DNA from 3 places in the Cytobacillus sp. FSL K6-0265 genome. Region 3 is predicted to be linked to each of the others. Evidence: predicted binding sites of a transcription regulator. Region 3 holds the regulator's gene; each other region holds the start of a gene.
What was found. Region 3 encodes CtsR, which represses protease genes until heat stress. Its sites were predicted from a motif close to ATGGTCAATAAAGGTCAAACA; they were not measured.

Region 1: the regulator CtsR is predicted to act here: its motif matches at 8,867-8,887, upstream of clpB (ATP-dependent chaperone ClpB).
Region 2: the regulator CtsR is predicted to act here: its motif matches at 1,798-1,818, upstream of MHH73_RS08535 (ATP-dependent Clp protease ATP-binding subunit).

What each region holds. Positions count from the first base shown of each region.
Region 1 covers NZ_JBBOPE010000001.1:1,533,344-1,544,386, forward strand. The annotation lists gene argJ (bifunctional ornithine acetyltransferase/N-acetylglutamate synthase) at 1-1,182, shown strand, start outside; gene argB (acetylglutamate kinase) at 1,196-1,972, shown strand; gene MHH73_RS07945 (acetylornithine transaminase) at 1,969-3,120, shown strand; gene MHH73_RS07950 (carbamoyl phosphate synthase small subunit) at 3,204-4,283, shown strand; gene MHH73_RS07955 (carbamoyl phosphate synthase large subunit) at 4,276-7,368, shown strand; gene argF (ornithine carbamoyltransferase) at 7,365-8,318, shown strand; gene MHH73_RS07965 (YjzC family protein) at 8,611-8,790, shown strand; gene clpB (ATP-dependent chaperone ClpB) at 8,900-11,043, shown strand, end outside.
Region 2 covers NZ_JBBOPE010000001.1:1,652,822-1,663,864, forward strand. The annotation lists gene MHH73_RS08535 (ATP-dependent Clp protease ATP-binding subunit) at 1-1,745, opposite strand, end outside; gene MHH73_RS08540 (YkvI family membrane protein) at 1,931-2,974, shown strand; gene MHH73_RS08545 (hypothetical protein) at 2,992-3,642, opposite strand; gene MHH73_RS08550 (CPBP family intramembrane glutamic endopeptidase) at 3,793-4,404, opposite strand; gene MHH73_RS08555 (YkvS family protein) at 4,746-4,928, opposite strand; gene MHH73_RS08560 (hypothetical protein) at 5,178-5,372, shown strand; gene MHH73_RS08565 (phosphocarrier protein HPr) at 5,484-5,750, shown strand; gene ptsP (phosphoenolpyruvate--protein phosphotransferase) at 5,750-7,468, shown strand; gene MHH73_RS08575 (sulfurtransferase TusA family protein) at 7,763-7,987, opposite strand; gene MHH73_RS08580 (YeeE/YedE family protein) at 8,000-9,067, opposite strand; gene MHH73_RS08585 (hypothetical protein) at 9,240-9,689, shown strand; gene MHH73_RS08590 (NAD(P)-dependent oxidoreductase) at 9,782-10,657, shown strand; gene MHH73_RS08595 (aminotransferase A) at 10,710-11,043, opposite strand, start outside.
Region 3 covers NZ_JBBOPE010000001.1:96,212-107,254, forward strand. The annotation lists rRNA gene rrf (5S ribosomal RNA) at 1-98, shown strand, start outside; tRNA gene MHH73_RS00470 (tRNA-Val) at 108-183, shown strand; tRNA gene MHH73_RS00475 (tRNA-Thr) at 201-276, shown strand; tRNA gene MHH73_RS00480 (tRNA-Lys) at 284-359, shown strand; tRNA gene MHH73_RS00485 (tRNA-Leu) at 369-453, shown strand; tRNA gene MHH73_RS00490 (tRNA-Gly) at 471-545, shown strand; tRNA gene MHH73_RS00495 (tRNA-Leu) at 552-640, shown strand; tRNA gene MHH73_RS00500 (tRNA-Arg) at 650-726, shown strand; tRNA gene MHH73_RS00505 (tRNA-Pro) at 731-807, shown strand; tRNA gene MHH73_RS00510 (tRNA-Ala) at 824-899, shown strand; rRNA gene MHH73_RS00515 (16S ribosomal RNA) at 1,084-2,632, shown strand; tRNA gene MHH73_RS00520 (tRNA-Ile) at 2,732-2,808, shown strand; tRNA gene MHH73_RS00525 (tRNA-Ala) at 2,824-2,899, shown strand; rRNA gene MHH73_RS00530 (23S ribosomal RNA) at 3,054-5,987, shown strand; rRNA gene rrf (5S ribosomal RNA) at 6,219-6,335, shown strand; gene MHH73_RS00540 (CtsR family transcriptional regulator) at 6,585-7,046, shown strand; gene MHH73_RS00545 (UvrB/UvrC motif-containing protein) at 7,194-7,751, shown strand; gene MHH73_RS00550 (protein arginine kinase) at 7,754-8,833, shown strand; gene clpC (ATP-dependent protease ATP-binding subunit ClpC) at 8,840-11,043, shown strand, end outside.

The DNA of each region.
Region 1 (11,043 bases), 1.4 Mb from region 3:
ATTACAACACCAAAGGGTTTTATGGCTGATGGTATTTATGCAGGGCTTAGTAAAGGGAAAAAGGATCTTGGAATGATTGTTAGTGAACAACCAGCGAGCAGTGCAGGTGTTTATACAACAAGTTCCTTTAAAGCTGCTCCTTTATTAGTAACACAAGAAAGTATTGCTACCATCGGGAAGCTTCAAGCGATTGTCGTAAATAGTGCTTGTGCAAATGCTTGTACAGGGAAGCAAGGACTAGAAGACGCTTATAAGATGAGGAAGCTGACTGCTGAGCAATTTAACTTGACTGAGCACTTAGTCGGTGTTGCATCTACTGGAGTCATTGGCGAATTTTTAGATATGGAAAAAATCGAAAAAGGGATAAAATCCACAAAGCCACAAGCAACAAAAGAACATGCAAATCGTTTTGCAACAGCGATTTTAACAACTGATTTAATTGATAAGCAGACTTGCTATTCAGCTGATATAGCGGGTGGAACGGTTCATATGGCAGGAGCAGCCAAAGGGTCAGGTATGATCCACCCTAATATGGCAACAATGCTTGGTTTTGTGACAACGGATGCACAGGTAAGCCCAAGTGATCTACAAATGGCACTTAAAGAAATCACAAACGAGACTTTTAACCAGATTACAGTCGATGGGGATACATCTACAAATGATATGGTACTTGTTATGGCAAACGGGATGAGCGAAACGGAATTACTGAGTCCAGCTCATACAGATTGGCCCATTTTTATCGCATTGTTAAAACAAACATGTGAAGAATTGGCTAAATCAATTGCTAGAGATGGCGAAGGTGCTACAAAGCTTGTTGAGGTTGAAGTTAATGGGGCAATGACAAACGAAGAGGCCCAGAAGGCTGCTAAACAGATTGTTGGATCTAATTTAGTGAAGACAGCTATTCACGGAGCAGACGCTAATTGGGGGAGAATTATTGGTGCGCTTGGGCAAAGTCAAGTCCAGGTTGATCCGAACAATGTAGATATTTCCATTGGTCCCATTCAAATGTTAAAAGAAAGTACTCCTGTTTCCTTTTCTGAAGAAGAAGCGAAAGCATATTTACTTGGTGAAATGGTTGAAATTCACGTTAATCTACATATTGGTGAAGGTATAGCAAAAGCATGGGGATGCGATTTGTCATATGATTACGTGAAAATAAATGCAAGCTATCGTTCCTAAGGAGGAATAGACAATGAAGCGTATTGTTATTAAATGTGGGGGAAGCGTGATGGATCAGTTATCACCTGCGTTCTTTGAAAGTTTACATTTTTTAAAGAAGAATGGTTATCAACTTATTTTCGTTCACGGTGGGGGTCCTGAAATAAACAAAATGCTGCAAATACACAAGGTGAAATCCCATTTTATTAATGGTTTAAGAAAAACCACGCCAGAAACAATGAAGATTGTTGAAATGGTGTTATCAGGTGTAGCGAATAGGAAGTTAGCGACATTGCTTGATAGTCATGGTTTTGAAGCAGTTGGTTTAAATGGGAGTGACCACGGTTTTTTACAAGCTGATTTTATTAATGAAGCAGAACTTGGGTTAGTAGGAGAAATTACTAGAGTGAAAGCGGAGTTATTAGAGGTCATTCTTAATAAAGGCTATATACCTGTTGTAACACCTATAGCTACAACGGAAGATGGCAAGAAGCTAAACATTAATGCAGATTTTGCTGCTGCATCTGTAGCAAAAGCCATTGAAGCGGAAATGTGTATATTCGTCACCGATGTTGAAGGTGTATTAATTAATAAACAACTCGTAGAGCATTTAGATACAGAAGAAATAAAAGAGCATATTGATAGTGGTGAAATCTCTGGTGGGATGATACCAAAGGTGAATTCTGCTGTGGCGGTGTTAGATCAAGGCCTTGCTAGTGTAATGATTGCTTCCGGGAAGAAAAATTTTTATAACGGAGAAGCATGGACAGGGACTATGTTGACTAAAAAACAAGTAGAGGTGGTACAATGAATCATTTATTCCCCACATATGCTCGCTGGGAAGTGGAACCAGCAGATGCAAAAGGTACAAAACTAATAGATAAAAATGGCAAAGAATATTTAGATTTCACTTCAGGTATTGGTGTCACTAATTTAGGCCATCGCCCTGATGCAGTCCAGGCCGCAATCACAGAACAATTAAACAAGTTTTGGCATGTATCGAATCTATTTACACAAGAAAAACAAGCAGTGGCTGCTGAAAAGTTAGCACATGCATCTAGTTTAGCTTATACATTCTTTGCAAATAGTGGAGCAGAGGCAAATGAAGGGGCAATTAAATTAGCCAAAAAAGCTACAGGTAAAGACAAAATCATCACTTTTAACAAATCCTTTCACGGTAGAACAATTGCTACGATGGGGGCAACAGGTCAGGATAAAGTGAAACAAGGATTTGGAAGTATGCTGCCAACATTTTCGTATGCTGCTTTCAATGATATCGAATCGGTGAAATCATTAATAGATAATGACACAGCAGCTGTGATGGTGGAAGTGGTTCAAGGTGAGGGTGGTATTCATCTTGCAGATTCGGCCTTTTTAAAAGACTTACAGCAATTATGTCAAGAATACAAAGCGTTGTTAATTATTGATGAAATTCAAACAGGCATTGGTAGAACAGGTAAACCATTTGCATTCCAACATTATGACCTCCAACCAGACATTATCACTTGTGCAAAAGGGCTTGGAAGTGGGCTACCAATCGGTGCGATCATAGGCAAAGAAAATTTAAAGGAATACTTCGGTCCAGGCAGTCATGGTTCCACATTTGGAGGAAATCCATTAAGTATTGCTTCAGCAAACGCTACAATGGAAATTGCCTTCAATGAAGACTTTTTGTCAGAAGTGAATGAAAAAGCGGAATATTTACTTGAACAGTTGAAGGAATCGCTATACAATATAGAAGAGGTAACCGCCATTCGTTCATTAGGACTAATGATTGGTATAGAGATGAATACAAATACAGCGCCTTTATTACAATTATTAAGAAATGATGGTTTACTTACGTTATCTGCAGGTGAAAATGTTTTGCGATTATTACCGCCGTTAACAGTAACAATAGAAGAAATAAACCAAGCAGTAGCGATACTGAAAAAGAATATAGTTCCAGTTCAGACAGCCTGAAATATGGCTGCATTTTTAAACCTAAAAATGCATAAAAATTAATTTAGTTCAATGAATATACAGACGTTCACGAGGTGTTTAAGATGGAAGGGTATTTACATTTAAAAAGCGGTCATTGTTATAAAGGGGAATGGCTTAATACGCCACCACAGAATGAGGTTGCAGGAGAAATTGTTTTCTTTACAGGAATGACGGGTTATCAAGAAGTGCTAACAGACCCATCCTATAAAGATCAGATTATCGTTTTCACTTATCCTTTAATTGGGAATTACGGTGTGAATGAAGCAGACTTTGAAAGTAAAGAGCCACACGTAGCTGGAGTGATCGTTTATGAGGGGACTGATGAACCTTCACATTACCAATCTGCCTATACACTGAAGGAGTACTTGCATAAATGGAATATTCCTGTGCTAGGGCATATGGATACAAGGGCTATTGTGAAAAAAATTCGTTCAGTTGGTTCCATGCCAGCAACTATGTCCACTCATTCTGTAAAAGAAACAACATGGTGTATACAGGGGGATCATAAGGTTGAAATGGTCTCTAATCCTCAGATGCAAACATATGGCGAGGGTGATAAGCATGTTGTCCTTTATGATTTTGGCTATAAAAAATCAATTCTCAATAGTTTATTAAAACAAAATTGTAAAGTGACCACTGTGCCCTTTTCTACAACTTTCCATGAAGTTGCTGCGTTAAATCCTGATGGTATCCTGCTGTCCAATGGTCCTGGAAATCCAAAAACGCTTCAAAAAGTTTTACCTGAAATTAAAAAAGTCATTACCAGCTATCCTACTTTGGGGATTTGTTTAGGACATCAGTTAGCAGCACTTGCTCTTGGCGGTAACACAACAAAGTTATCTTTTGGTCATAGAGGGGCGAATCACCCTATTAGTGATCTAAAAACAGGGCGTGTAATGATGTCTTCGCAAAACCATAGTTATGTTGTGGATACAGTAAGTTTAGAAACAACTGGGTTTAAAACAAGGTTCATTAATTTACATGATCAATCTGTTGAGGGTCTCACTCATGAAATTTATCCGATTGAAACGGTACAATTTCATCCTGAAGCTAATCCTGGACCAACAGATACGCATTATTTATTTTTAGAATTTATTCAAACGATTGAAGAGAAGAAAGGGAGCGTTATCGCATATGCCTAAAGACAACAGTATCCAATCTATCCTGGTCATCGGATCGGGACCGATCGTGATTGGGCAAGCAGCAGAATTTGACTACGCAGGCACGCAAGCATGCGCGGCGCTTAAAGAAGAAGGCTATAAAGTAATTTTAGTAAATAATAACCCTGCAACAATTATGTCAGATCACGCTTTTGCAGATAAGATTTACTTTGAACCGTTAACAGTAAATAGTATTGAAAAAGTTATTCAAAAAGAAAAACCAGACGGCTTATTAGGAACTTTAGGCGGTCAAACAGGTCTAAATTTAACCTTTCAACTAAGCGAAGCAGGCGTATTAGATAAATATAAGGTGAAATTATTAGGTAGCAGTATCGAAGCAATAAAAAAAGGTGAAGATCGGGAAGCATTTCGCCAATTAATGAATGACTTAAATGAACCAGTTCCAGAGAGTGAAATTGTTCATCATGTTGAAGAAGCGGTTGCTTTTGCTGAAAAGATTGGTTTCCCTATCATTATCCGTCCTGCTTATACACTTGGTGGAACAGGTGGCGGTATTGCTACAGATATGAATGAATTAAAGCATTTCGTTAAAAGCGGCCTAAAAGAAAGTACGATCACGCAAGTACTTGTAGAAAGAAGTATCGCTGGATTTAAAGAGGTAGAATATGAAGTGATGCGCGACAGCAACAATACTTGTATTACCATTTGTAATATGGAAAATATTGATCCAGTAGGTGTACATACAGGAGATAGTATTGTTGTTGCCCCGAGTCAGACATTAAGCGATGTAGAGTACCAAATGCTTCGCAGTGCTTCTGTTAAAATTATTTCTGAGTTAGGCATCATTGGGGGATGCAATATTCAATTTGCCCTAGACCCAGAAAGTAAAAATTACTATCTGATTGAGGTGAATCCTCGTGTTAGCCGATCTTCTGCTCTTGCTTCTAAAGCAACTGGATATCCGATTGCAAGAATGGCAGCAAAGTTGGCTGTAGGTTATCATCTTTCCGAAATTATTAACCCAGTTACTGGTGATACATTTGCAAGTTTTGAGCCGGCACTTGACTATTGCATTGTCAAATTTCCGAAATGGGCGTTTGATAAGTTCTCTGGTGCTGATCGCAAATTAGGTACGCAAATGAAAGCAACAGGAGAAGTAATGGGGATTGATAGAAACTTGGAGAGAGCGTTAATCAAAGCGGTTCATTCCCTTGAAGGAAAAGGACTTGATCTTCAATATCCTCGCATTAAAAATAATACAAAAGAGACGTTATTGAAGAAGCTAGCAGGTCAAACAGATGAAAGATTCTTTATTATATTGGAATTAATGAGACGTGGTGTAAGCGTTGAGGAGATAAAAAACATCACTAAAATTGATTATTTTTATCTGTCAGCTTTCCAACGTTTAATCTCATTAGAAAAAGAGATTGCACAAACTTCACTCGAGAATATTGAACGGGAAAGGATGCAATTAATTAAAGAAAAGGGCTTTGGCGACGCCTACCTTGCTTCAGTGTGGCAGGTCGATGAAAAAGCTGTCCGTCATAAAAGAAAAGAAATGGGGATTATCCCATCATATAAAATGGTTGATACATGTGCCGCTGAATTCGCTGCGTCTTCCAATTATTTTTACTCTAGCTATTTTGGAGAAAATGAACAAATACCGAGCGATAAAAGAAAAGTGTTAATCATTGGTAGCGGTCCGATACGAATTGGTCAGGGGATTGAATTTGATTATTGCTCTGTACAAAGTGTCTTTGCCCTAAAAGATGAAGGTATTGAAACGATTATGATAAATAATAATCCCGAAACAGTAAGTACGGATTTTACGACAGCCGATCGTCTTTATTTTGAACCGTTAATCATTGAAGACGTGATGAATGTCATTGAAGCGGAGCAAGTGACTGAAGTCATTGTTCAAGTAGGCGGACAAACAGCGCTTAACTTGGCTAATCAGCTAGAGAATTACGGGGTAAAATTACTCGGTACTGATTCGAAAACCATTGATACTCTTGAAGATAGAGAATTATTTTATCAATTATTAGATGAGCTTGAAATCCCACATATTCAAGGATATGTCGCAGAAAATGAAGTTGAACTTGAACAATATGTTAGAAAAATCGGCTATCCTGTTTTGATTAGGCCATCTTACGTTATTGGTGGGATGGGGATGGAAACCATTCATAATGATGAGGAATTCAACGTTTATAAAGCGAAGGATATCCCGTTCCCTGTACTTGTAGATCAATTTTTACAGGCGAAAGAGGCGGAGCTTGACTTAGCCGCAGACGGAGAACATGTTCTGATCCCGGCGGTTATGGAGCATATTGAAAGAACCGGGGTTCATTCGGGTGATAGTATGTCAGTCTTACCGCCACAAAGCTTACCAAAAGAAGTACAAAACCTTATGATTAAGTATGGACAATTGATGGTTAAAAAGCTTGGATATAAAGGACTAATGAACATTCAATATATTATTGATGAAAACAAAGTTTATTTACTTGAAGTAAACCCGAGGGCAAGTCGAACAGTGCCAATTGTAAGTAAAGTGACTGGGATTCCATTGGTCCAAAAGGCAACGAGAGTATTATTAGGAAAGAAATTCTTCGAAAAGGACCAACTTCCAAGTGATACGAACCAAACATTTGTTACTGTCAAATACCCGGTTTTCTCTAACTATGCACTAAAAGGTTTGGATGCTAAAGTAGGGCCAGAAATGAAGTCAACGGGAGAAGGAATCGCGTTAGCGGCAACTTTACCGCAAGCTTTAAAGAAAGTGTTCCAATTACATGGAGATAAAGAAAGAACCGTTTTATATAGTGGTGAATTAACAGACGGAATCAGAGCATTGGCATTAGAGTCAAATACCAAACTGCTAGATGCTCAAGGGGCTGAATTAGATGAAACGACTGTTGCCCTTTATAATCCTTTCACTGGAGAAGAAAATCAACGTATGCGGGAATGGGCGGTTAAAAATCGACTACACACTTTCAGTGAATTAGAGTCACTTGAGGCCTATTTACTTGCTTTAACTGAAAAAGATTGGCACGCAGTAGCAATTGAGGATTGGCAAAATGAGAATGTAAAGGAAGTGACGATATCATGATTACAACATCGACTGTATGTGGTAAAAAGTTAAATATAAAAGGAAATAATATGCTAACATTAGCTGACTATTCTTCTGAAGAAATCATTGGTCTTGTCGAAAAGGCTTATGAAATGAAGCATACGGATCATCAAGCCGAAGAGCCATTGAAGGGCAAAATATTGGGGATGATATTTGAAAAGTCATCTACGCGTACAAGGGTTTCCTTTGAAGCGGGAATGTTACAACTTGGCGGTCATGCCCTATATTTAAATCGCAATGACATGCAGATGGGTAGAGGAGAAACGATTGCAGATACCGCGAAAGTACTATCTAATTACGTTGATGGCATTATGATTCGTACATTTTCTCATGATATTATAGAAGAACTTGCTACACATGCTACGATTCCAGTGATTAATGGGTTAACGGACCTTTATCATCCTTGTCAGGCATTAGCTGACTTGTTGACGATTAAAGAAGTAAAAGGAAAATTAGCAGGTATCCATTGCGTTTATGTAGGAGATGGCAATAATGTAGCTCACTCATTAATGATTGCGGCAGCAAAAGTGGGCATGCATATGACGATTGCATGTCCTAAAGGCTACGAACCAAATGAACAAGTGGTCGCTTTAGCACAAGGATTTGCTGAGGTGACGGGTAGTAAGATTGTCGTTGAAAACGACGTGAAAAAAGCGGTTGATGGCGCTGATGTCATCTATACAGATGTCTGGACGAGTATGGGTCAAGAAGAAGAAAATGACATGCGCTTACAAGTCTTTCATGATTATCAAGTGAACGAGTCACTTGTAGCCAATGCAAAAGAAGATTATGTCTTCCTTCACTGTTTGCCAGCGCATCGTGGGGAAGAAGTCTCAGCGACTGTGATTGATGGAGATCACTCTGCAGTTTTCCAACAAGCCGGCAATCGCCTTCACGCACAAAAAGCATTATTAACTGAATTACTATAAGTTAGTAACGAGTGGAAGCATGGATTATTCTGTTATTCGAATAATTCATGCTTTTTTCGTTAGATGAGAATTCATAAATATAACAGGATTGCGCGGTTACTCAGTGAGGAAAAAACTGAAATGAGTGCCGAGTAAAAGATTTTGCACGTCACTAAGACAAAATTCACAAAGATAAATCATAGCGAATCTCATCACAGCGAAACAACAGAAGTCATTCAATCCCTACAATTTCCTTTATGATTCCACCTTCTCTCGGAAATAATAAAAATGTAAGTTTGAAGGGGGGATTCATTTGGGACAAAATCGACAATTTCGAGCCGGGCAGAAAGCGCCCAATAATGGTAAATATATAGAAATCGGTGAGACAGGTAGTAATGTCAATAATCCGCAAATGGTACATCTTCGAGCTGGTGACCGATTTCCTGAGAACTCAAATCATAATCGGTTATGGACGTATCAAAGAAAACCGTAATAGTAAGTAAAACAGATGCCATCCCAATATGTGGATGGCTTTACATATGACAGGAAATAATTTTATAATGAATATAAAGGTCAAAAAAGGTCAGGAGCGTGACGTGTGATTGGATATTAATCAAATGACAACCTCTTTACAAGAAGGTTTAATGAATGCCAAAAGGATGGCGACAGATAAAGGACATCAAGAGGTGGATACGGTGCATCTTTTCCTTTCCTTCTTGCAAGAGGATCATCTATTTACAAATATTTTAAAACGAAGTGGTTTTACAATTGAAATTGTGAATCAATCATTGCAATATTTATTAGAAAGAAAACCTAGTGTTAGTGGAAATGGTGCGAATTTAGATTCTTTTTATCTTACTAATGATTTAAGAAAATCCTTGTCTAAAGCTGATGAATTAAGACGGCAATGGCAGGACGATTATATATCCATTGAACATATACTATGGGCAGTGATTCTTTCAGAGACGAATATCACTCATCTCTTTTCAGCAAAAAAGAAAGAAATCAAACAATCGATTGAAGAAATCAGGGGGAATCAAAAGGTGACATCACAAAACCCAGAAGGCATATATGAAGTACTAAATAAATATGGTAGAGATTTAGTGGAAGAAGTGAAAGCAGGTAAATTAGACCCTGTCATTGGCCGAGATCAAGAAATACGTAATGTCATACGCATTCTTTCAAGAAAAACGAAAAATAACCCTGTCCTCATCGGTGAGCCAGGTGTTGGTAAAACAGCAATTGTTGAAGGATTAGCACAAAGAATTGTTAGAAAGGATGTACCAGAGGGACTGAAAGATAAAACAATCTTCTCTTTAGATATGAGTGCGTTAATTGCTGGCGCTAAATTTCGTGGTGAATTTGAGGAACGCTTGAAAGCAGTGTTAGCAGAGATTAAAAAGAGTGATGGTCGTATTCTTCTGTTTATAGATGAAATACATACAATCGTTGGGGCTGGTAAAACAGAAGGTGCGATGGACGCTGGTAATATGTTAAAGCCGATGCTTGCTCGAGGTGAGTTACATTGTATTGGTGCAACAACATTGGATGAGCATAGAAAGTATATTGAGAAGGATCCTGCATTAGAGAGAAGGTTTCAACAAGTATTAGTAAAAGAACCCGATGTAGAAGACTCCATCTCTATTTTAAGAGGTTTAAAAGAGCGATTTGAAATTCATCATGGGGTCAATATCCATGACAGGGCTATTGTTGCCGCAGCTACTTTAGCTGATCGTTATATTACCGATCGTTTTTTACCAGATAAAGCAATTGACTTAATTGATGAGGCATGTGCAATGATCCGGACAGAAATTGATTCTATGCCAACGGAACTGGATGAAGTAACGAGAAAAGTAATGCTGCTTGAAATTGAAGAAGCCGCTTTGCTAAAAGAGTCTGATGAAATCAGTCAAAGTAGGTTAGAGAAACTAAGAGAAGAACTGACTAACTATAAGGAACAAGCGAAAGAAATGAGGGCGAGATGGCTAACAGAAAAAGCTGCGATACAATCGATTCAATCAAAACGAGAGCAGTTAGAATTATTGAAAAGAGAGTTAGAGGAAGCTGAGAATAAGTATGACCTTAATAAGGCAGCAGAGTTAAGGCATGGGAAAATCCCCGCATGTGAAAAGGAGTTACAACAATTAGAAGAAGAGGCAAATAATAAAGAGAATGATAACCGTTTATTGCGTGAAGAGGTAACCGAAGAGGAAATTTCAGATATTGTATCGAGGTGGACTGGTATACCTGTCTCAAAATTAGTTGAAGGTGAACGGGAAAAGTTATTGCGATTAGAATCGATTCTACAAAAAAGAGTCATCGGCCAAAATGATGCAGTCACACTTGTCTCCGATGCCGTATTAAGAGCAAGAGCAGGCATAAAAGACCCGAAGCGGCCTATTGGTTCTTTTATTTTCTTAGGTCCTACAGGGGTTGGGAAAACAGAGCTAGCAAAGGCTTTAGCGGAATCTTTATTTGATAGCGAAGAACATATCATTAGAATAGATATGTCGGAGTATATGGAAAAACATGCGGTATCAAGGCTAGTTGGTGCCCCTCCAGGTTATGTTGGCTATGAAGAAGGTGGACAATTAACAGAAGCAGTACGTAGGAATCCCTATGCGGTCATATTACTAGATGAAATTGAGAAAGCACATCCTGAAGTGTTCAACATCCTATTACAAATGTTAGATGATGGAAGGATTACCGATTCTCAAGGTCGAACCGTTGATTTTAAAAATACAGT
Region 2 (11,043 bases), 1.6 Mb from region 3:
GTTTGAACACCGGCATTACTTGTCATAATAATAACGGTTTCGTTAAAGTGTACCGTCCTACCTTGGCTATCTGTTAAGCGGCCATCTTCAAGTATTTGTAGAAAAAGATGCTGCACATCGGGATGTGCTTTTTCAATCTCATCTAATAGGATAATGCTATAAGGGTTTCTACGTACTTTCTCCGTTAACTGTCCTGCCTCTTCATGGCCAACATAACCTGGGGGAGAACCTATAATTTTCGCTACACTATGTTTTTCCATATATTCACTCATATCTAGTCGTATCATAGATTCTTTTGTACCGAATAATTCTTCAGATAATGTTTTCGTTAATTCTGTTTTACCAACACCTGTTGGTCCGACAAATAAGAACGATCCGATAGGACGATGTTTAGATTTAAGGCCAGCACGGCTTCTTCTAATAGCTTTTGCTACTTTTTCGACTGCGACTTCTTGGCCAATCACTTTATTGTTTAGGTTTTCTTGTAGATGTTTCATCTTAGCTTGTTCATCTGTCATTAATTTTCCGATTGGTATGCCGGTTTTATCCTCAATAATTTTTTGGATATGTTCGACCTCTACTTTTGCTCTTTTTCTAGTGTTTGAACCAAGAGCCTTTTCCAATTCTGTTTCTTTATCTCTTAATTTAGCTGCTTCTTCATATCTTTCTTCTTTAAGTAACTGTTCTTTTTGCTTTGCTATTTCTTTTAAACGCAATTCAATATCTTCATCAGATGAAACACCCAATGTTAAATTTAATTTTGACCCAGCTTCATCCATAAGGTCGATTGCTTTATCTGGTAAGAAGCGGTCTTGAATATATCTAGACGATAGTTCTACACAAGCTGTGAGGGCTTCGTCTGTATAAATAACATCATGGAAGCTTTCATAATTGTCTTTTAACCCTTCAAGGATATGTCTTGCTTCCTCCAAACTTGGTTCTTTGACGTGAACAGGTTGGAATCGTCTTTCTAACGCTGCATCTTTTTCTATTTTTCTATATTCAGAAATAGTGGTTGCCCCAATTAATTGCATCTCACCACGTGCTAGTGCAGGTTTTAAAATATTGCTAGCATCCATTGATCCTTCAGCTGAACCCGCACCAACTAATAAATGGATTTCATCAATAAATAGGATTATGTTTTTTCGTGTCTGTACTTCATTTATTAGTTGTTTCATTCTTTCTTCAAATTGACCTCTAATTCCTGTATTCGAAACAAGGGAGGCAACATCTAACAAATAAACCTCTTTATTGAGTAATTTCTTTGGTACGTTACTATTAACTATTTTTAGTGCAAATCCTTCTGCGATAGCTGTTTTCCCAACACCGGGTTCACCGATTAATACCGGATTGTTTTTGCTTCGTCTATTTAGTATTTCAATTACTCGTGAAATCTCTTTATCTCGACCAATCACTGGATCAATGAGACCCGCTCTTGCCATTTGGGTTAAGTTTTTAGCGAATTGATCAATGAACCCACCATTACTACCTTGTTTTCTTTGAGATGATTCATTCGCTTGCGGTTGACTTTGATGATGAGCATTTTGCCCATTTGTCAATTGTTTAAAAAGATCATCGAATGGGATAAAACCAGAGAAACCATTCATCGTTGGACCAAAGGCAGGAAGAGATTGTTTTTCGTTCTCGTAACAGCTTTGACAAAGACGAATCGTTGTCTCTTTACCGTTAATCGCATATCTCATATTGACATTCGCTTCATTTTGTTTGCATGCTTGACATTTCATTAAAAATTCCTCCTTTTGACTTTGACTAACTTTGACCTTATGAATACAGTATACTTTGACCTTCTTTGACTTTCAAGTATTTTGATGAAGTTTTTTATTAAAATTAGAAAAATGGGATTCAGTAAGAAAAAGCTCGTCTTTGTTTGTCCTTCTTTACATATATTGTGAAGAAGGAGGAGATCGACTTGACGAAAATTAATTGGGGAGCTTCCTTTCAAATCGCAGCAGTCTATGTAGGGACTGTTGTTGGTGCAGGGTTTGCAACTGGTAGGGAAATCGTCGAATTCTTTTCGAGATTTGGATTTATTGGTTTAATTGGTATTTTAATGAGTGGATATATATTTGTGTTCTTAGGATCAAAACTAATGATTATTGCTGCAAAAATAAATGCAAAATCTTATCAAGAGTTAAATACACATTTGTTCGGGAAGCATTTTGGAATATTGATCAATGGATTAATGCTCATCATGTTATTAGGTGTCTGTGCTGTTATGCTTTCAGGTGCAGGTGCTGTGTTTGAAGAACAACTAGGTTTATCTAAATCGACCGGTGTAGTCTTTACCATTGCCTTATCAATTATAACCATGCTTGTAGGTATAAAAGGATTATTTGCTGTAAATGTTGTTGTCGTTCCTATGATGATCAGTTTCAGTTTCATCTTGTTGTTTTTCTCTATTCAACAGCCGTTCTTTTTAGAAAATATTTTATATATTCCTTTTGCTGAGGACGGTTGGAAATCAGTTGTATCTCCATTTACGTATGCCGCGTTTAATTTAATGTTAGCGCAAGCTGTGCTCGTTCCAGTTGCTTCGGATATTAAAGATATACATACGATTAAATGGGGAGGATATTTTGGTGGGATTGCATTGACATTGATTTTAGTTTCTAGTCATTTATCATTGGTCAATGTACCTAATTTAGAAAGTTATGAAATTCCTATGGCTGCGATTATGAAGTCACTTGCGTCTTCAATATATTGGATATTCGTATTTGTTATTTATGGTGAAATTTTCACTTCTGTGATTGGAAACGTTTTTGGAGTGGAAAGGCAAATTCGGCAATATTTTAATATTCCTACGGTGGTAACAGTGATTGGGATTTTTACTATCTGCTATTTCGGTTCATTCATTGAATATGGAGAACTGCTTTCCTATTTGTACCCTTTATTTGGCTATATTAGTTTAACCTTTATCATCTTATTATGGATGAAAAAAGAGACTGACAGCTAGGACAGTCTCTTTTTTTATTATTTTGTTTGAATGGTTTTGGCCATTTCTATAAAAGCATCTTTATAATTAGTATCTTCATTCTTATTGAATAAAGTAAGTTTTACTTGAGCTGAATCATTGTGGATAATAAATGCCGTTACTGTATCGGTTTCAGATGAAGCTTCGATCATAACAGCATCTTTGAAAAAGTCATCTTGTGGAAGGGAAGGATGCTCTACTTCTTCGTTAACAGATTGAAGTTGGATGATTGTATTCTCCTCAAGTTGTTTCATGTCCACTTCTTCAGGAAGTACCTCAATGCGCATAAACACCTCAGCTTGATCATTTAAATGAAGGATATCTTTATTTGGTTCCTCTGCGGTTAAGGTGAAATCGGGTAAAACATGTAAAGAAAACGCTTGATTGTCACTTTCTTTAAGAAAAGCTGTTTCTTCTTTTGTTTCACCGTCTATTTCATATGATAAATTTTCCTCCATGACGCGAATTTTATTTTCTTCTTTTTGGCTATCGTCTTTGTTTTCGTTTTGATCTTCATTTTCATCTACTTCTTCATTTGGTGGATTACTATTATTATTTTCGCCATTACCATTGTCTGTTTCTGATGTCCCGCATGCTGCTAAAAGAAAGATAGCTAATGGAACAGTTAAGCATTTTAATAGGTTCTTCAAAACAAATTTCCTCCCTAAGTTACGTAATCAATGCATTAGACGAGAAATGCTGCATATTTGTTACAAATTTCCTCTAATAATATTGATAGAGAGCTAACAGCTAAGCATAGAAAATATATGCTTGCGACCATTTTCACAAAATCTATCTGGTTATACTAAAGGACTGAATACAAAAAGGAGCAAGGAAAATATAATATGTGAAGTGATCAGTAAAACAATGCTTCTTTTCCAAAGGTAAATGGTTCCCCAATATAATCCTGCTACTAATGCTGCTAGTGGCAATGCCCATGAGCCTGAATAAAACTGTACTGAAGCAAAAAGAATAGAGGCGATGCCAACAGCAAGAAAACCATTTATATAGTTCATTACCCTCTTTTGTACAAATCCACGCCAGAAAATTTCTTCACCGGGAGCGAAAAGGAATATTAATAATAAATACTGCCAAATATTCTTTGCTCCATAATAACTATAGAGCTTTTCGACAGGTTCTGTAATCGAGACGCCGATAAAACTCAATACTGTATAACCTAGCCAAAAAATGCCATATAGAAAAACCCCTGATAATGTACCCCATAATAAGTTTTGGGTAAAGGATTGTTGATGATCTAGTTCTATACTTATAATGGCAAAACTAATAAGAAATAACATGGTGGCACTAAAGATATACCAGAAGATTGATTTGTCCTCAAATGTGAAATACATTAGTACATGTGCAAGGACGATCCCGACAACTAAGCGAATGTCAGGTGAATTCTTACGCATTTCATATAACCCCTTTCATGCAAGCCAATCATTATTCTATCAAAAAAGCAGTAAAAAAAATATGATTATATCATTAGAGGATTTTATTTATGACGAATATATGTCAAATGGAAAGAAAAGGTGACCATGTAGAGTAGAGAGAGAGAAAAAGCGATTCCGTCTAATGTAATGTGGTGTATCCATCGCGATTTTCTTTGGTGTAGGAGTAGCAGAAATGAAAAAATCCAAACAAATCTGAATTCTTATGAAAGAATTCACTTTGTTCGGACTTTTCTTTTTAATGAAATGTCGATCAATCTATAGTTATCTTTAATGTTTTAAAAAAATATGGTTATTTCTTATTAATTTTCTTGGACAATTTTATAATTTTTATGATTTACTACTGTCCGGTGTTCTAATTCTAAATCTCTGTAGTTTTCCATATAGCTCAAGTCAACGATGACGGAGTTCTCATTTACTTTTTCGACGATGCCCCTCAAGCCATCTCTAAATTCAATTATGTTTCCAACTTCAGCTTTTTTCACATACATTGCTCCTTTTCTTTCCATATTTTTTGTTAATAACCATTTTGCACTAAAACTGATTATTCGTAAAGGAATATACATTAATAATACGAAAAATCTAAACCTTGATGGATGACCGGTCTTTATTTTCCTATTTTGCCGTACTCTATAGTTTTCACCTTGTGTTAATAGGTATCACTTAAATCTGATTAATACTCTTTAAAAGCATGCATTTTTTTTATAAAATGGAAGGAAGCAGAGGTGAATAATATGGATGCATCAACTATAGAAGAAATCATAAACAAATTAAAGGATAAAGAGATCACAGAGTACTATGTAAAAAAAGAAGATTTTTTAACGTTTCGCTCAGTCATTGTTAATAGGGATGATTTTAAATATATTAGAGGAATTGCCCAAAGAGGGGGAGATGTCATTTATCAATATTTAACTGAACCTAGAAGTTAAAAAAGGTTTGTTTTTTATACATGTGATATAGTAAAAGAATCCTAAAAAATATGTTATTCTAATGGATATCTATATTACATATAAGAGTGATGAAAAAGGAGATCGATGAAAATGATAGAGAAAAAATTTATAGTAACTTCACCAACAGGGATTCATGCTAGACCAGCCACACAATTGGTACAAACAGCGAGCAGATTTACTTCCGATATTCAATTAGAGTATAAAGAGAGAAAAGTAAATCTGAAATCGATTATGGGTGTAATGGCATTAGCAGCAGGCAAAGGTGCGGAAATTACGATAATTGTTGATGGTAATGATGAAGAAGCGGCCATTGATCAACTTGCGACAATGCTTAAAGAAGAAGGTCTTGCGGAATAATGGCTTTCTTACAAGGGATACCTGCATCAGAAGGAATTGCTATTGCAAAAGCTTTTCGCTTTGAGCCAATTGATGTGAAGATCGAGTGTGAAAAGGTTGAAAATAGTACAAAAGAAGTTAACTCTTTTTTTGAAGCACTCGAAAAAACCGTTGATGAATTAAAGCAAATTAAAGAGCATGCGAGTACCGAGGCAGGAATTGAAAATGCGACAATTTTTGATGCACATCTTCTTGTTTTGAGGGATCCGGAATTAATTGAACCAGTGGTTGATCGGATAATAAAGAAACAGTATAATGCAGAATTTGCTGTGAAAGAAATAACCGATCACTATATTCATTTATTATTACAAACTGAAAACGAGTATTTAAAAGAAAGAGCAGCAGACATTAAAGATGTTGCCAATCGATTGCAGGCACATCTTTTAGGGATACCTGTTTTAAACCCAGCTATGGTGGCGGAAAATGTAATTATTGTATCCGAAGATTTATCACCATCAGACGCAGCGCTTTTGAATCCCAGCAAAGTGAGAGGGGCAGTGACAAATGTGGGGGGTAAAACCTCTCACGCTGCGTTTATTGCCCAATCGCTTAATATTCCCTCTGTCGTGGGTACAAAAACGGCCTTAGGAGATATCGAGAACGGAGATGTACTTGTAGTCGATGGCTATACTGGTATCGTTCATATTAATCCAACGCCTGAATTGATTGAAGAATATGAAAAGAAACAGGAACAGACTTTAAGAGATTTGTCCGAGCTATCTTGGTTAGCAAAAGAAAAAACGATTTCACTCGATAAGCAATATTTCTCTGTTGTTGGAAACATCGGTAGCATGGAGGAAGCAAAAGGAGTAATCGAGCACGGGGGAGAAGGAATCGGCTTATTTAGAACAGAGTTTCTTTTTATGGAAAAAAAGCAATTACCGACTGAGGAAGAACAATTTCAAGTTTACAAATCGGTTCTAGAATCGTTGGAGGGCAAACCTGTAGTTGTTCGAACAATTGATATTGGTGGCGATAAAGAACTGCCATATTTAAAATTATCAAAAGAAATGAACCCTTTTTTAGGTCTACGGGGAATACGCTTCTGCTTAGGAGAACAATCCATTTTACGGACACAGTTACGCGCATTAATAAGAGCCAGTGCGTTTGGAACATTAAAGATTATGTTTCCCATGGTTGCTGTTATTGAAGAGTTTAGACAAGGGAAACTTATGTTCAAAGAAGAATGTGAGAAACTAAAAGAAGAAGGAGTAGAGATTGGTCATATCGAGCTTGGTATGATGGTCGAAATTCCAGCTACTGCACTAATGATTGAGGCATTTGCAAAAGAAGTAGATTTTATTAGTATTGGTACGAATGATCTTATTCAATATACATTGGCTGCCGATCGATCGAATGAGCAAGTGTCGTATTTATATCAACCTTACCACCCTGCAATTTTACGACTCATCAAAAATGTCATTGATGCTGCCCATAAAGAAGGGAAATCAGTCAGTATTTGCGGTGATATGGCGGGTAATGAGGTGGCAATCCCGTTATTAGTGGGAATGGGCTTAGATGAGTTCTCTGTACACTCAGCAGCCATTATTAAGACAAGAGCACATATACGTAAATTAAATAAGTCAGAAATTGAGAAAAAAATAGATATGCTCCTTAATTTGCCGAATGCTGTTGAAATTGAAGAGGCACTTGAAAATTTTTTCTATAAAAAGTTATAAAAAATGGTTTATGTACTGACTGATGTGGGTAATTTTTAAATATGCACTTAAGAAAACCTTAAGTCAGCTAAATCATTCTCATTTTCCCCTTATTAGCTAGCCGATTGGCTAGCTTTTCTTTTTGTTCTAAACACAGATATTTAGGAGGAACAGGCGACTTATTGTCTGGTGTATGAGGGTGTTTACGTGAGGTCAATTTTCTATCTCGTTCAATAAGAGTATAGGGTATATAAAAAACCGAACAAAGTAATTGTTCGGTTTCAAAAGTATTGCAAAAACTTATAACGATTTTATTTATTTCTTTTGAATTGTGATTGACCAAGCTGCATCTCCAAGTTGTTCAAAGTTGGTTACTTTATGACCTGCTTCTGCAGCCCAGCGTGGGAGACTTTCAGTTGCTTGTGTACAATCAAATTGAATAATCAGTTCATCTCCTGATTGAATCGTTTCAATGGCTGATTTTGCTTCTACTAATGGAAATGGGCAAACTTGACCCATTACTTCTAATGTTTTTTGCATATTTGTTTCCTCCTATATAGCTTGTTGTGATGGCGTACTTTGAGAAGCACGTCTTTTTTGTGGTCTAACATAGACAAAGTAGGCAGCGGTCCAGGTACCTAAAATAATAAATAAGAGACCGATCCAGCCTTGCCATGTCATCATTGATGTCATTACTAGTCCATTACCTATTGAACAACCACCGGCAAGGCTAGCGCCGAACCCCATCAATAATCCACCAATAAAACTGTTTATACCTGTTTTTTTATCAGGCATTCTAAAACGAAATTCCTTGCTGCCTTTGGCTGCGATAAATGATCCAAGGAAGATTCCTAATACAAGAAACACTCCCCAGTTAATAAATGCAGCATCACCAATCACTAAATATTGTAGAATGTTTGCAGACGGAGTTGTAATGCCTAAACCAGACATTCTACCTGTAGCAGCGCTTAGTGGCCATGCAAGGAGAGCGATTAGCCCTACAAGGATGGCAGTGACAAATGGATGCCATCTTTTTTCAAACAATAAATGATTAAGACCAGTACGTTTAGGTTTTAAAGATGGTATCGCAATTTTAGGCTTTCTAAGCTCTCGATAAACAAGACCGCCAGTTATAAGTAATAAAGCGACGATGAATATCCAGTTGCTTACACCAAATGTAGCAGCAATTGAGTTCTCTGGTAAAGTAATTGAACTTATTTCTGTATTTACAGGCGCGAGTACACCCGTTTTCATAACCGCAGCCATTAACATATAAGCGAACAGTGCAATCCAACTACCTAGTAAACCCTCTCCCGCTCGATACCAAGTACCAGTCGCACAACCGCCGGCTAATACGATGCCAATACCAAATACAAAAGAACCAAATATGACACCTAACCAAGCAAAATTACCTGCAGTAAAATCAATGATTCCTAATTGAATAAGTGTAAACACGCCAACACTTTGCACACAAATGGCAATGAGTAAGGCGTAAAACATACGATTATCTTTTGCGATGAACATATCACGGAAGCCCCCTGTTAAACAGAAGCGCCCTCGTTGCATAACAAAGCCTAATAGCGCACCGCAAATTAATCCAGTTATTAACATTTGTATCATATTTATCCCCTCTAATTCCGAGTAAACTTATAAGCCTTTACGATTTATGATGATAAATGATAGACAGAAATATTGTCAAGGGTTTTATAAGTAATTGAAAATTGAGATATGAATAATTACTGTTAAGTTTGGCGATAACTGGATTTATGGTGTCTGAAAGGGGAGTAGAAAAATGGTGAGTCGTCGAATATTTATCGTATGCCTTGTCTTTTTTCTTTGTGGGTGTACGAGTAATGATCAGCAATCAATTATTAATCATCACGCAGATGCTTTATTGACAAAAACAAATGAATTACAATTTAGATTTCAATTAAACGATAAAGTTTTATTAGAAGAAGAATCTTACATGATTAAAGTCAATATCCATCATAAAGAATTAGCCTTAGCTTTAGGGGCAGATGAAATCTTTTATGGAAATGAAAACGGACAGGCAGTAGAAGTAATTGAACCTGAAGGGAAGAAAGATCTCTTCATCTATATGGAACCCATTCCATTGCAAAGAGATTTGCATGTTTTTGACATTGAAAATATGATTGAGAATCAAGCTGTTTCTATCGAAATAATCAATAATGAACAGAGTGTGGCGAAAGGTTATTTAACTCATTTTTCTTCACAACTTTGATGAGTAACACCGCTACTCTTAAAGCGATATCTTTCAAATAGTAAATATAAATGATAGAATAATCAATATATTTATTTTGAAGGAGAGAGAGAATGAATAAAGAAGAGACGAAGATTGGTTTTATTGGCACAGGAGTGATGGGGAAAAGTATGGCGCTCCATTTGATTAAAGCAGGATATACAGTCCTTCTCTTTTCACGCACAAAAGAAAAAGCAGCTCCTTTAATATCTCAAGGTGCTAGTTGGATAGATTCACCTAAAGAATTAGCCAAACAAGCAAACATTGTTATTACTATGGTAGGTTATCCAGATGATGTGAAATCCATCTATCTAGGTGAAGATGGTTTAATCGAAAATGCAAATCCACATACTTATTTAATCGATATGACCACGTCAACTCCTACTCTTGCGAAAGAAATTGCAGAAAAGGCGAAACAAAAAGAGATGTATGCAATTGATGCGCCTGTTTCAGGTGGAGATATAGGTGCTAAAAATGGCACCCTTTCTATTATGGTAGGTGGTGATGAAGCTGCCTATCAGTCGATATTCCCTATACTTCAATATATGGGGGAAAACATTGTCTATCAAGGAGTGGCTGGAGCGGGACAACATACGAAAATGGCCAATCAAATAGCGATAGCCTCGAATATGATCGGTGTTTGTGAAGCGATTATTTATGCTGAAAAGGCAGGATTAAATAGCGAGAACGTTTTGAGAAGTATCACTAGTGGGGCAGCGGGAAGCTGGTCACTTTCTAATCTTGTTCCACGAATGATTTCTGGTGATTTTTCTCCAGGTTTTTATATAAAACACTTTATTAAAGACATGACCATTGCCTTAGATGAAGCGGAAAAAATGGGCATGGAAACACCTGGCCTAAGCTTAGCGAAAGAAATGTATGAGAAATTAGCTACAGACGGAGAAGGGGAAAGTGGAACACAGGCATTATATAAATATTGGGAAAGATAATACTTTGTAAAAAGAAAGCTTTGCCGGCAGGAAGAGGCCGACAAAGCTTTTTTTATTGTATTTCTAGAAAAGAAGCTAATCGATTTAAGCCTTCTTCCAATGTAGCCATTGAATAAGCATAAGATAATCTAAAATAACCTTCTCCGTAAGAGGAGAAAGCACTGCCTGGCACGACAGCGACACCTGAATGCTTCACTAATTGTAAACAAAAATCAAATGAGGATACTTTTTTCAATGGGATTTTAACGAAAAAGTAAAACGCTCCGTTCGGTTTAACCACCTCAAGATTCATCTCTGTTAGTCGCTGAAAAACGTAATCCCTTCTTTTCTTGTATTCTTCTTTCATTGGAAGAGCGTCGTCTATCCCTTTTGTTAATGCTTGTAGC
Region 3 (11,043 bases):
AGGTCACACCCGTTCCCATACCGAACACGGAAGTTAAGCTTCTCAGCGCCGATGGTAGTTAGGGGCTGTCCCCTTGTGAGAGTAGGACGTTGCCGGGCATACATATTGGAGGATTAGCTCAGCTGGGAGAGCATCTGCCTTACAAGCAGAGGGTCGGCGGTTCGATCCCGTCATCCTCCACCATTTTTTTGTGTTTATTTGCCGGCCTAGCTCAATTGGTAGAGCAACTGACTTGTAATCAGTAGGTTGGGGGTTCAAGTCCTCTGGCCGGCACCACTTGTACGAGCCATTAGCTCAGTTGGTAGAGCATCTGACTTTTAATCAGAGGGTCGAAGGTTCGAGTCCTTCATGGCTCACCATTTATATATGCGGGTGTGGCGGAATTGGCAGACGCACCAGACTTAGGATCTGGCGCCGCAAGGCGTGGGGGTTCGACTCCCTTCACCCGCACCATTTTTATTTTAATATTTGCGGAAGTAGTTCAGTGGTAGAACATCACCTTGCCAAGGTGAGGGTCGCGGGTTCGAATCCCGTCTTCCGCTCCAATAAGTGCCGGGGTGGCGGAACTGGCAGACGCACAGGACTTAAAATCCTGCGGTAGGTGACTACCGTACCGGTTCGATTCCGGTCCTCGGCACCACTTATTGATGCGCCCGTAGCTCAATTGGATAGAGCGTTTGACTACGGATCAAAAGGTTAGGGGTTCGACTCCTCTCGGGCGCGCCATAAACGGGAAGTAGCTCAGCTTGGTAGAGCACTTGGTTTGGGACCAAGGGGTCGCAGGTTCGAATCCTGTCTTCCCGACCATTTTTATTACTTTTTTGGGGCCTTAGCTCAGCTGGGAGAGCGCCTGCTTTGCACGCAGGAGGTCAGCGGTTCGATCCCGCTAGGCTCCACCAAAAACATTTTAAAAAAAGTTATTGACATAACAACTTAAGATGTTGTATGATTATAAAGTCGCTTCTGAAGCGAACGAGATTGTTCTTTGAAAACTGAACGAACATAAAACGTCAAGCGTAATTCTAAAAAAGCTGATTTATCAGCAACAAAGCACCATAGGTGCAAACGAGCTAATCAAACACTTTATTGGAGAGTTTGATCCTGGCTCAGGACGAACGCTGGCGGCGTGCCTAATACATGCAAGTCGAGCGAATCAGAGGGAGCTTGCTCCCAATGATTAGCGGCGGACGGGTGAGTAACACGTGGGCAACCTGCCTGTAAGACTGGGATAACTCCGGGAAACCGGGGCTAATACCGGATAATATCTATTTATACATATAATTAGATTGAAAGATGGTTCTGCTATCACTTACAGATGGGCCCGCGGCGCATTAGCTAGTTGGTGAGGTAACGGCTCACCAAGGCGACGATGCGTAGCCGACCTGAGAGGGTGATCGGCCACACTGGGACTGAGACACGGCCCAGACTCCTACGGGAGGCAGCAGTAGGGAATCTTCCGCAATGGACGAAAGTCTGACGGAGCAACGCCGCGTGAGTGATGAAGGTTTTCGGATCGTAAAACTCTGTTGTTAGGGAAGAACAAGTATCGGAGTAACTGCCGGTACCTTGACGGTACCTAACCAGAAAGCCACGGCTAACTACGTGCCAGCAGCCGCGGTAATACGTAGGTGGCAAGCGTTGTCCGGAATTATTGGGCGTAAAGCGCGCGCAGGCGGTTCCTTAAGTCTGATGTGAAAGCCCACGGCTCAACCGTGGAGGGTCATTGGAAACTGGGGAACTTGAGTGCAGAAGAGGAAAGTGGAATTCCAAGTGTAGCGGTGAAATGCGTAGAGATTTGGAGGAACACCAGTGGCGAAGGCGACTTTCTGGTCTGTAACTGACGCTGAGGCGCGAAAGCGTGGGGAGCAAACAGGATTAGATACCCTGGTAGTCCACGCCGTAAACGATGAGTGCTAAGTGTTAGAGGGTTTCCGCCCTTTAGTGCTGCAGCAAACGCATTAAGCACTCCGCCTGGGGAGTACGACCGCAAGGTTGAAACTCAAAGGAATTGACGGGGGCCCGCACAAGCGGTGGAGCATGTGGTTTAATTCGAAGCAACGCGAAGAACCTTACCAGGTCTTGACATCCTCTGACAATCCTAGAGATAGGACTTTCCCCTTCGGGGGACAGAGTGACAGGTGGTGCATGGTTGTCGTCAGCTCGTGTCGTGAGATGTTGGGTTAAGTCCCGCAACGAGCGCAACCCTTGATCTTAGTTGCCAGCATTCAGTTGGGCACTCTAAGGTGACTGCCGGTGACAAACCGGAGGAAGGTGGGGATGACGTCAAATCATCATGCCCCTTATGACCTGGGCTACACACGTGCTACAATGGATGGTACAAAGGGCTGCAAGACCGCGAGGTTTAGCCAATCCCATAAAACCATTCTCAGTTCGGATTGTAGGCTGCAACTCGCCTACATGAAGCCGGAATCGCTAGTAATCGCGGATCAGCATGCCGCGGTGAATACGTTCCCGGGCCTTGTACACACCGCCCGTCACACCACGAGAGTTTGTAACACCCGAAGTCGGTGGGGTAACCTTTTGGAGCCAGCCGCCTAAGGTGGGACAGATGATTGGGGTGAAGTCGTAACAAGGTAGCCGTATCGGAAGGTGCGGCTGGATCACCTCCTTTCTAAGGAATATACGGAATTGACTTGATGTTAGACTGTTCGTTCAGTTTTGAGAGTGCAATCTCTTTGATATGAATAAATACTTTACCGTAAAGTTATGTGGGCCTATAGCTCAGCTGGTTAGAGCGCACGCCTGATAAGCGTGAGGTCGATGGTTCGAGTCCATTTAGGCCCACCATTTCAACTTTAATACGGGGCCTTAGCTCAGCTGGGAGAGCGCCTGCTTTGCACGCAGGAGGTCAGCGGTTCGATCCCGCTAGGCTCCACCAACAAATCGTTCTTTGAAAACTAGATAATGTAATGAAGAAGATTACCGAGTAATCGCCACCTTAGTTATTTTCTCTCTATATTATATAGAGTATGAAATACTAAACTTTTTTTAATAAACACAACCGTGAGGGAAGCGAAAGCAACCCAAACATAGGTTAAGTTAATAAGGGCGCACGGTGAATGCCTTGGCACTAGGAGCCGATGAAGGACGGGACTAACACCGATATGCTTCGGGGAGCTGTAAGTAAGCTTTGATCCGGAGATTTCCGAATGGGGAAACCCCCTATCCGTTATGGGATAGGATCCATACCTGAATACATAGGGTATGGAAGGCAGACCCGGGGAACTGAAACATCTAAGTACCCGGAGGAAGAGAAAGCAAACGCGATTCCCTGAGTAGCGGCGAGCGAAACGGGATTAGCCCAAACCAAGAGGCTTGCCTCTTGGGGTTGTAGGACATTCTATACGGAGTTACAAAGGAACGAGATAGACGAAGAGGTCTGGAAAGGCCCGCCATAGGAGGTAAAAGCCCTGTAGTCGAAACTTCGTTCCCTCCAGAGTGGATCCTGAGTACGGCGGGACACGAGAAATCCCGTCGGAAGCAGGGAGGACCATCTCCCAAGGCTAAATACTCCCTAGTGACCGATAGTGAACCAGTACCGTGAGGGAAAGGTGAAAAGCACCCCGGAAGGGGAGTGAAAGAGATCCTGAAACCGTGTGCCTACAAGTAGTTAGAGCCCGTTAATGGGTGATAGCGTGCCTTTTGTAGAATGAACCGGCGAGTTACGATTACATGCGAGGTTAAGTTGGACAGACGGAGCCGTAGCGAAAGCGAGTCTGAATAGGGCGAATATAGTATGTGGTCGTAGACCCGAAACCAGGTGATCTACCCATGTCCAGGGTGAAGTCCAGGTAACACTGGATGGAGGCCCGAACCCACGTACGTTGAAAAGTGCGGGGATGAGGTGTGGGTAGCGGAGAAATTCCAATCGAACTTGGAGATAGCTGGTTCTCTCCGAAATAGCTTTAGGGCTAGCCTCATGCGTAAGAATCTTGGAGGTAGAGCACTGTTTGGACTAGGGGCCCTCATCGGGTTACCGAATTCAGACAAACTCCGAATGCCAAAGATTTATCCATGGGAGTCAGACTGCGAGTGATAAGATCCGTAGTCAAGAGGGAAACAGCCCAGACCACCAGCTAAGGTCCCAAAGTATACGTTAAGTGGAAAAGGATGTGGAGTTGCTTAGACAACCAGGATGTTGGCTTAGAAGCAGCCACCATTTAAAGAGTGCGTAATAGCTCACTGGTCGAGTGACTCCGCGCCGAAAATGTACCGGGGCTAAACGTATCACCGAAGCTGTGGATTGAACATCGTAGATGTTCAGTGGTAGGAGAGCGTTCTAAGGGCGTTGAAGCTAGACCGTAAGGACTGGTGGAGCGCTTAGAAGTGAGAATGCCGGTATGAGTAGCGAAAGATGGGTGAGAATCCCATCCACCGAATGCCTAAGGTTTCCTGAGGAAGGCTCGTCCGCTCAGGGTTAGTCGGGACCTAAGCCGAGGCTGAAAAGCGTAGGCGATGGACAACAGGTTGATATTCCTGTACCACCGTATTCTGTTTGAGTGATGGGGGGACGCAGGAGGATAGGGTAAGCGCACTATTGGATGTGCGTCTAAGCAGTTAGAGGGACCATGAGGCAAATCCCATGGTCACATACCTTGAGCTGTGATAGCGAGGGAAATTTAGTACCGAAGTTCTTGATTCCACACTGCCAAGAAAAGCCTCTAGCGAGGAATAAGGTGCCCGTACCGCAAACCGACACAGGTAGGCGAGGAGAGAATCCTAAGGTGAGCGAGAGAACTCTCGTTAAGGAACTCGGCAAAATGACCCCGTAACTTCGGGAGAAGGGGTGCTCATTAGGGTGTTAAAGCCTTGATGAGCCGCAGTGAATAGGCCCAGGCGACTGTTTAGCAAAAACACAGGTCTCTGCGAAGCCGCAAGGCGAAGTATAGGGGCTGACGCCTGCCCGGTGCTGGAAGGTTAAGAGGAGAGGTTAGCTCACGCGAAGCTTTGAATCGAAGCCCCAGTAAACGGCGGCCGTAACTATAACGGTCCTAAGGTAGCGAAATTCCTTGTCGGGTAAGTTCCGACCCGCACGAAAGGCGTAACGATCTGGGCACTGTCTCAACGAGAGACTCGGTGAAATTATAGTACCTGTGAAGATGCAGGTTACCCGCGACAGGACGGAAAGACCCCGTGGAGCTTTACTGTAGCCTGATATTGAATTTTGGTACAGCTTGTACAGGATAGGTAGGAGCCTTAGAAGCCGGAGCGCTAGCTTCGGTGGAGGCGTCGGTGGGATACTACCCCCGCTGTATTGAAATTCTAACCCACATCCCTTATCGGGATGGGAGACAGTGTCAGGTGGGCAGTTTGACTGGGGCGGTCGCCTCCTAAAGAGTAACGGAGGCGCCCAAAGGTTCCCTCAGAATGGTTGGAAATCATTCGTAGAGTGTAAAGGCACAAGGGAGCTTGACTGCGAGACCTACAAGTCGAGCAGGGACGAAAGTCGGGCTTAGTGATCCGGTGGTTCCGCATGGAAGGGCCATCGCTCAACGGATAAAAGCTACCCCGGGGATAACAGGCTTATCTCCCCCAAGAGTCCACATCGACGGGGAGGTTTGGCACCTCGATGTCGGCTCATCGCATCCTGGGGCTGTAGTCGGTCCCAAGGGTTGGGCTGTTCGCCCATTAAAGCGGTACGCGAGCTGGGTTCAGAACGTCGTGAGACAGTTCGGTCCCTATCCGTCGTGGGCGCAGGAAATTTGAGAGGAGCTGTCCTTAGTACGAGAGGACCGGGATGGACGCACCGCTGGTGTACCAGTTGTCTTGCCAAAGGCATCGCTGGGTAGCTATGTGCGGAAGGGATAAGTGCTGAAAGCATCTAAGCATGAAGCCCCCCTCGAGATGAGATTTCCCATAGCGCAAGCTAGTAAGATCCCTGAAAGATGATCAGGTTGATAGGTTAGAGGTGGAAGTGTGGCGACACATGTAGCTGACTAATACTAATCGATCGAGGACTTAACCAAAAAACGAAATGCGGAGGCGCCTTGTCCAGGTGCGACAAGCATAAGACGAATTTGACAGGAGGTTGTTCTTTAACCTCATGACAAATTTGGCTTATGACCTCGAGCACCTAGGCGCCGTAGCTAGACAGCACTACGTAAGTAGTACCGTCAGCACGCATAGGCGATTACTCAATAACAATCTTCTTCAACATTACCTAGTTTTGAGGGAACGATTCCCTTACAATTTCATAGTCCGGTGGCGATAGCGAGAAGGTCACACCCGTTCCCATACCGAACACGGAAGTTAAGCTTCTCAGCGCCGATGGTAGTTAGGGGCTGTCCCCTTGTGAGAGTAGGACGTTGCCGGGCAAGATGAAAGAGCACATCATTTGAATGTGCTCTTTTTTGTAGTGCTATCATACATTCGTTTATTTAAATGGACAAATAACAATTAAATAATCTATACATAATATAAATTTAATGAACGAACCTATCTTTCATACGTTTGAGATTTAGAAAAAAAGGGGAAAATTAATAATACTACTTCGTTGCAACATTTCACACAAATCATGTATAATTTATGTCAAATATAGTCAAAGTCAGATAGGGGGAGGCCGGGTGAAAAATATATCAGATATTATTGAAAAATATCTTAAAGAAGTCTTGGAACTTAGTGAAAGGGAAATTGTTGAAATTAAGCGGAGCGAGATTGCTGATAAATTTCAATGTGTCCCATCTCAAATAAATTACGTAATAAATACTCGGTTTACAGTTGAAAAAGGCTATGCTGTCGAAAGCAAACGTGGCGGTGGTGGTTATATAAGAATTACCAAAGTGCAAGCATATGATTATGTTGATTTAATTAATCAATTGATTGGGATTGTACGTGATCGTATTTCTCAAAATAGTGCTGAAAATATTATAAACAGATTAGTTGAAGAAGAGATTATTACTACTAGAGAAGCGAAGATTATGTTGAGTGTCATTGACCGTTCAGTTCTTTACTTAGAGTTACCCTATAGGGATGAGTTAAGAGCAAGGATGCTTGTTGCGATGCTAAATACATTGAAATATAAGTAGGCTGTAAAGTATGGAGGGGTGAAACAGATGATATGCCAAGAATGTAATCAGAGACCTGCGACTCTACATTTTACAAAAATTATGAATGGTGAAAAGGCTGAGTTCCATTTATGCGAAAAATGTGCCCAAGAACATGGCGATATGTTTATGATAAATAACGGCTCTGGAGAATGTAATCAGAGACCTGCGACTCTACATTTTACAAAAATTATGAATGGTGAAAAGGCTGAGTTCCATTTATGCGAAAAATGTGCCCAAGAACATGGCGATATGTTTATGATAAATAACGGCTCTGGATTTTCTATTAATAATCTATTGAGCGGATTATTTAATATAGATACGAGTTATGCAAATAACCAAGCTCAGTTAAATAAACAAACGCAGGTAGTACAGTGTGAACAATGTTCGATGACCTTTCCTCAATTTGTTAAAGTCGGGAAATTTGGATGTGCCCATTGTTATGATTCCTTTCGAGCACAGTTGAGGCCAATTATTAAGAGACTTCATAGTGGGAATTGGAATCATAACGGTAAAATTCCCACAAGAATGGGTGGAGATATCCATTTGAAAAAGCAAATTGAGGATTTGAAAATAACCTTAAAAGAACTTATAACTAAAGAGGAATTTGAGAAAGCTGCAGAGACAAGAGACGCAATACGTCAATTGGAAAAAGAAATGAAAAACCATCTAGAGGGAGGGGAATGAACTTGTCTTTAGAAAGGTTTATCAATCAGGCTGTCAGCTCTTGGATGAGTGCGGAAGGTCCTGATTCTGATATCGTACTTAGTTCTAGAATTCGTTTAGCCCGCAATATTAAACAGGTTAATTTTCCAACAATCTTTTCCCATGATGAAGCTAAACGTGTAATAGATATTATTAAAGCAAGAATGGAAAAATCGACTTTTGATACGTATGGTGACTTTTCATTATTGCAGATGGATGATCTACAACCTTTGCAAAAAAGGGTGTTGATGGAAAAACATTTAATTAGTCCTCATTTAGCAGAAAACGCTAGTCATGGTGCCTGCCTACTTACAGAAAATGAAGAGGTTAGCATTATGTTGAATGAAGAAGATCATATACGTATACAGTGTTTATTTCCAGGGTTTCAATTATCAGAAGCATTAGAAGTTGCTAATCAAATTGATGATTGGTTAGAAACTGAGATTGATTATGCATATGATGAACAGGTAGGGTATTTAACTAGTTGCCCAACTAATGTAGGCACAGGACTTAGAGCTTCTGTCATGATGCATTTACCAGGATTGGTATTAACTCACCAAATGAATAGAATCATTCCGGCAATTAACCAACTTGGTTTAGTTGTTAGAGGAATTTATGGTGAAGGTAGCGAAGCATTAGGTAATATCTTTCAGGTTTCTAACCAAATCACATTAGGGAAATCAGAAGAAGATATTGCTGAGGATTTAAAAAGTGTTGTGGAGCAATTAATTTCGCAGGAAAGGTCAGCAAGAGAAGCATTAGCGAAAACCTCTAACATACAATTAGAAGATAGAGTCTTCAGATCCTATGGTATTTTATCTAATAGCCGAATCATTGAGTCAAAAGAAGCGGCTAGATGTTTATCGGATGTTCGCCTTGGAATAGACATGGACTATCTACAAGGCATATCAAAAAATATATTAAATGAGTTAATGGTCTTAACACAACCAGGATTTTTACAGCAATATGCTGGAGGCCCATTGCGACCGTTTGAACGGGATATTCGCAGAGCTTCTCTTATTCGAGAAAGATTAAAAATGGAAGATCAAGAGTTGGGAGGATGATGATAGATGATGTTTGGACGTTTTACTGAGAGAGCACAAAAAGTATTAGCATTAGCACAGGAAGAAGCCATTCGTTTAGGACATAACAATATTGGAACTGAGCATATACTTCTAGGGTTAGTAAGTGAAGGTGAAGGAATTGCCGCTAAAGCACTTTATGCCTTAGGTCTGGGTTCAGAAAAAATTCAAACGGAAGTTGAAAATCTAATAGGTAGAGGGCAAGAAGCCTCCCAAACACCGCATTATACACCACGAGCTAAAAAAGTAATTGAACTATCAATGGATGAAGCAAGAAAGTTGGGCCATTCCTATGTGGGAACTGAGCACATCTTGCTTGGTTTAATTAGAGAAGGTGAAGGTGTAGCTGCAAGAGTACTTAATAACCTTGGTGTAAGTTTAAATAAAGCAAGACAGCAAGTACTACAATTACTTGGAAGTAGCGAGTCTAACGGACATCAGGGCAGCTCGTCAGCCAATGCAAATACACCAACATTAGATGGCTTGGCAAGAGACTTAACTGCCATCGCACGTGAAGGAAGCTTAGATCCAGTTATTGGCCGTAGTAAAGAGATTCAACGTGTAATTGAAGTATTAAGCAGAAGAACTAAAAATAACCCAGTATTAATTGGAGAACCTGGTGTTGGGAAAACTGCAATAGCAGAAGGCCTAGCACAACAAATCATAAATAATGAAGTGCCTGAGACGCTACGTGATAAACGTGTAATGACATTAGATATGGGTACGGTTGTTGCAGGTACGAAATACCGAGGCGAATTTGAGGATCGTTTGAAGAAAGTGATGGACGAAATTCGTCAAGCTGGTAACATTATTTTGTTCATTGATGAGTTGCATACATTAATCGGCGCTGGTGGAGCAGAAGGAGCGATTGATGCATCAAATATTCTAAAGCCATCACTTGCGCGTGGAGAGCTACAATGTATTGGAGCAACGACACTAGATGAGTATCGCAAATATATTGAGAAGGATGCAGCTCTTGAGCGTAGATTCCAACCAATTACGGTTGATGAGCCAACTGCAGATGAGTCTGTACAGATTTTAAAAGGACTACGTGACCGATATGAAGCTCATCACCGTGTGACCATTACGGATCAATCCATTGAAGCGGCAGTTAAATTATCAGATCGTTATATCTCTGATCGTTTCTTACCAGATAAAGCGATTGATTTAATTGATGAAGCAGGTTCAAAAGTTCGTCTCCGTTCTTATACAACGCCTCCGAACCTCAAGGAGTTGGAAGTTAAATTAGAAGATGTAAGAAAAGAAAAGGATGCAGCTGTTCAAAGTCAAGAGTTTGAGAAAGCAGCCTCTTTAAGAGACAATGAACAAAGACTAAGAGAAAAGTTAGAAGAAACGAAGAAAACGTGGAAAGAAAAGCAAGGGAAAGAAAATAGTGAAGTGACTGTTGAGGATATTGCCAATGTCGTTTCTAACTGGACAGGAATTCCGGTTACTAAATTGGCACAAACTGAGACAGAAAAACTATTGAATTTAGAAGAAATCTTACATTCTCGCGTAATTGGTCAAGAGGAAGCCGTTAAGGCGATCTCTAAAGCAGTTAGACGGGCGAGAGCGGGTCTTAAAGATCCGAAGAGACCAATCGGTTCTTTCGTTTTCCTAGGTCCAACAGGGGTGGGTAAAACAGAACTTGCTCGCGCCTTAGCTGAAGCGATGTTCGGTGATGAGGAAGCAATGATTCGCATCGATATGTCGGAGTATATGGAGAAGCACTCCACATCTAGATTAGTTGGTTCACCTCCAGGTTATGTTGGATTTGAAGAAGGAGGCCAATTAACTGAGAAAGTACGTAGAAAACCGTATTCAGTTGTCTTACTAGATGAAATTGAGAAAGCCCATCCGGATGTATTTAACATTCTTCTGCAAGTATTAGAAGATGGACGGTTAACAGATTCTAAAGGGCGTACAGTCGATTTTCGAAACACGGTGTTAATCATGACGTCAAATGTTGGTGCAGAAGCACTTAAGCGCAATAAATATGTAGGCTTCAATATTCAAGATGATGAACATGATTACAAAGATATGAAAGGCAAGGTTATGGAGGAATTGAAAAAGGCCTTCAGACCTGAATTCTTAAACCGTATCGATGAGATTATTGTCTTCCATGCATTAGAAAGAAAGCATCTGCAAGAGATTGTTACACTCATGTCCGACGCCTTAACGAACCGCTTGAA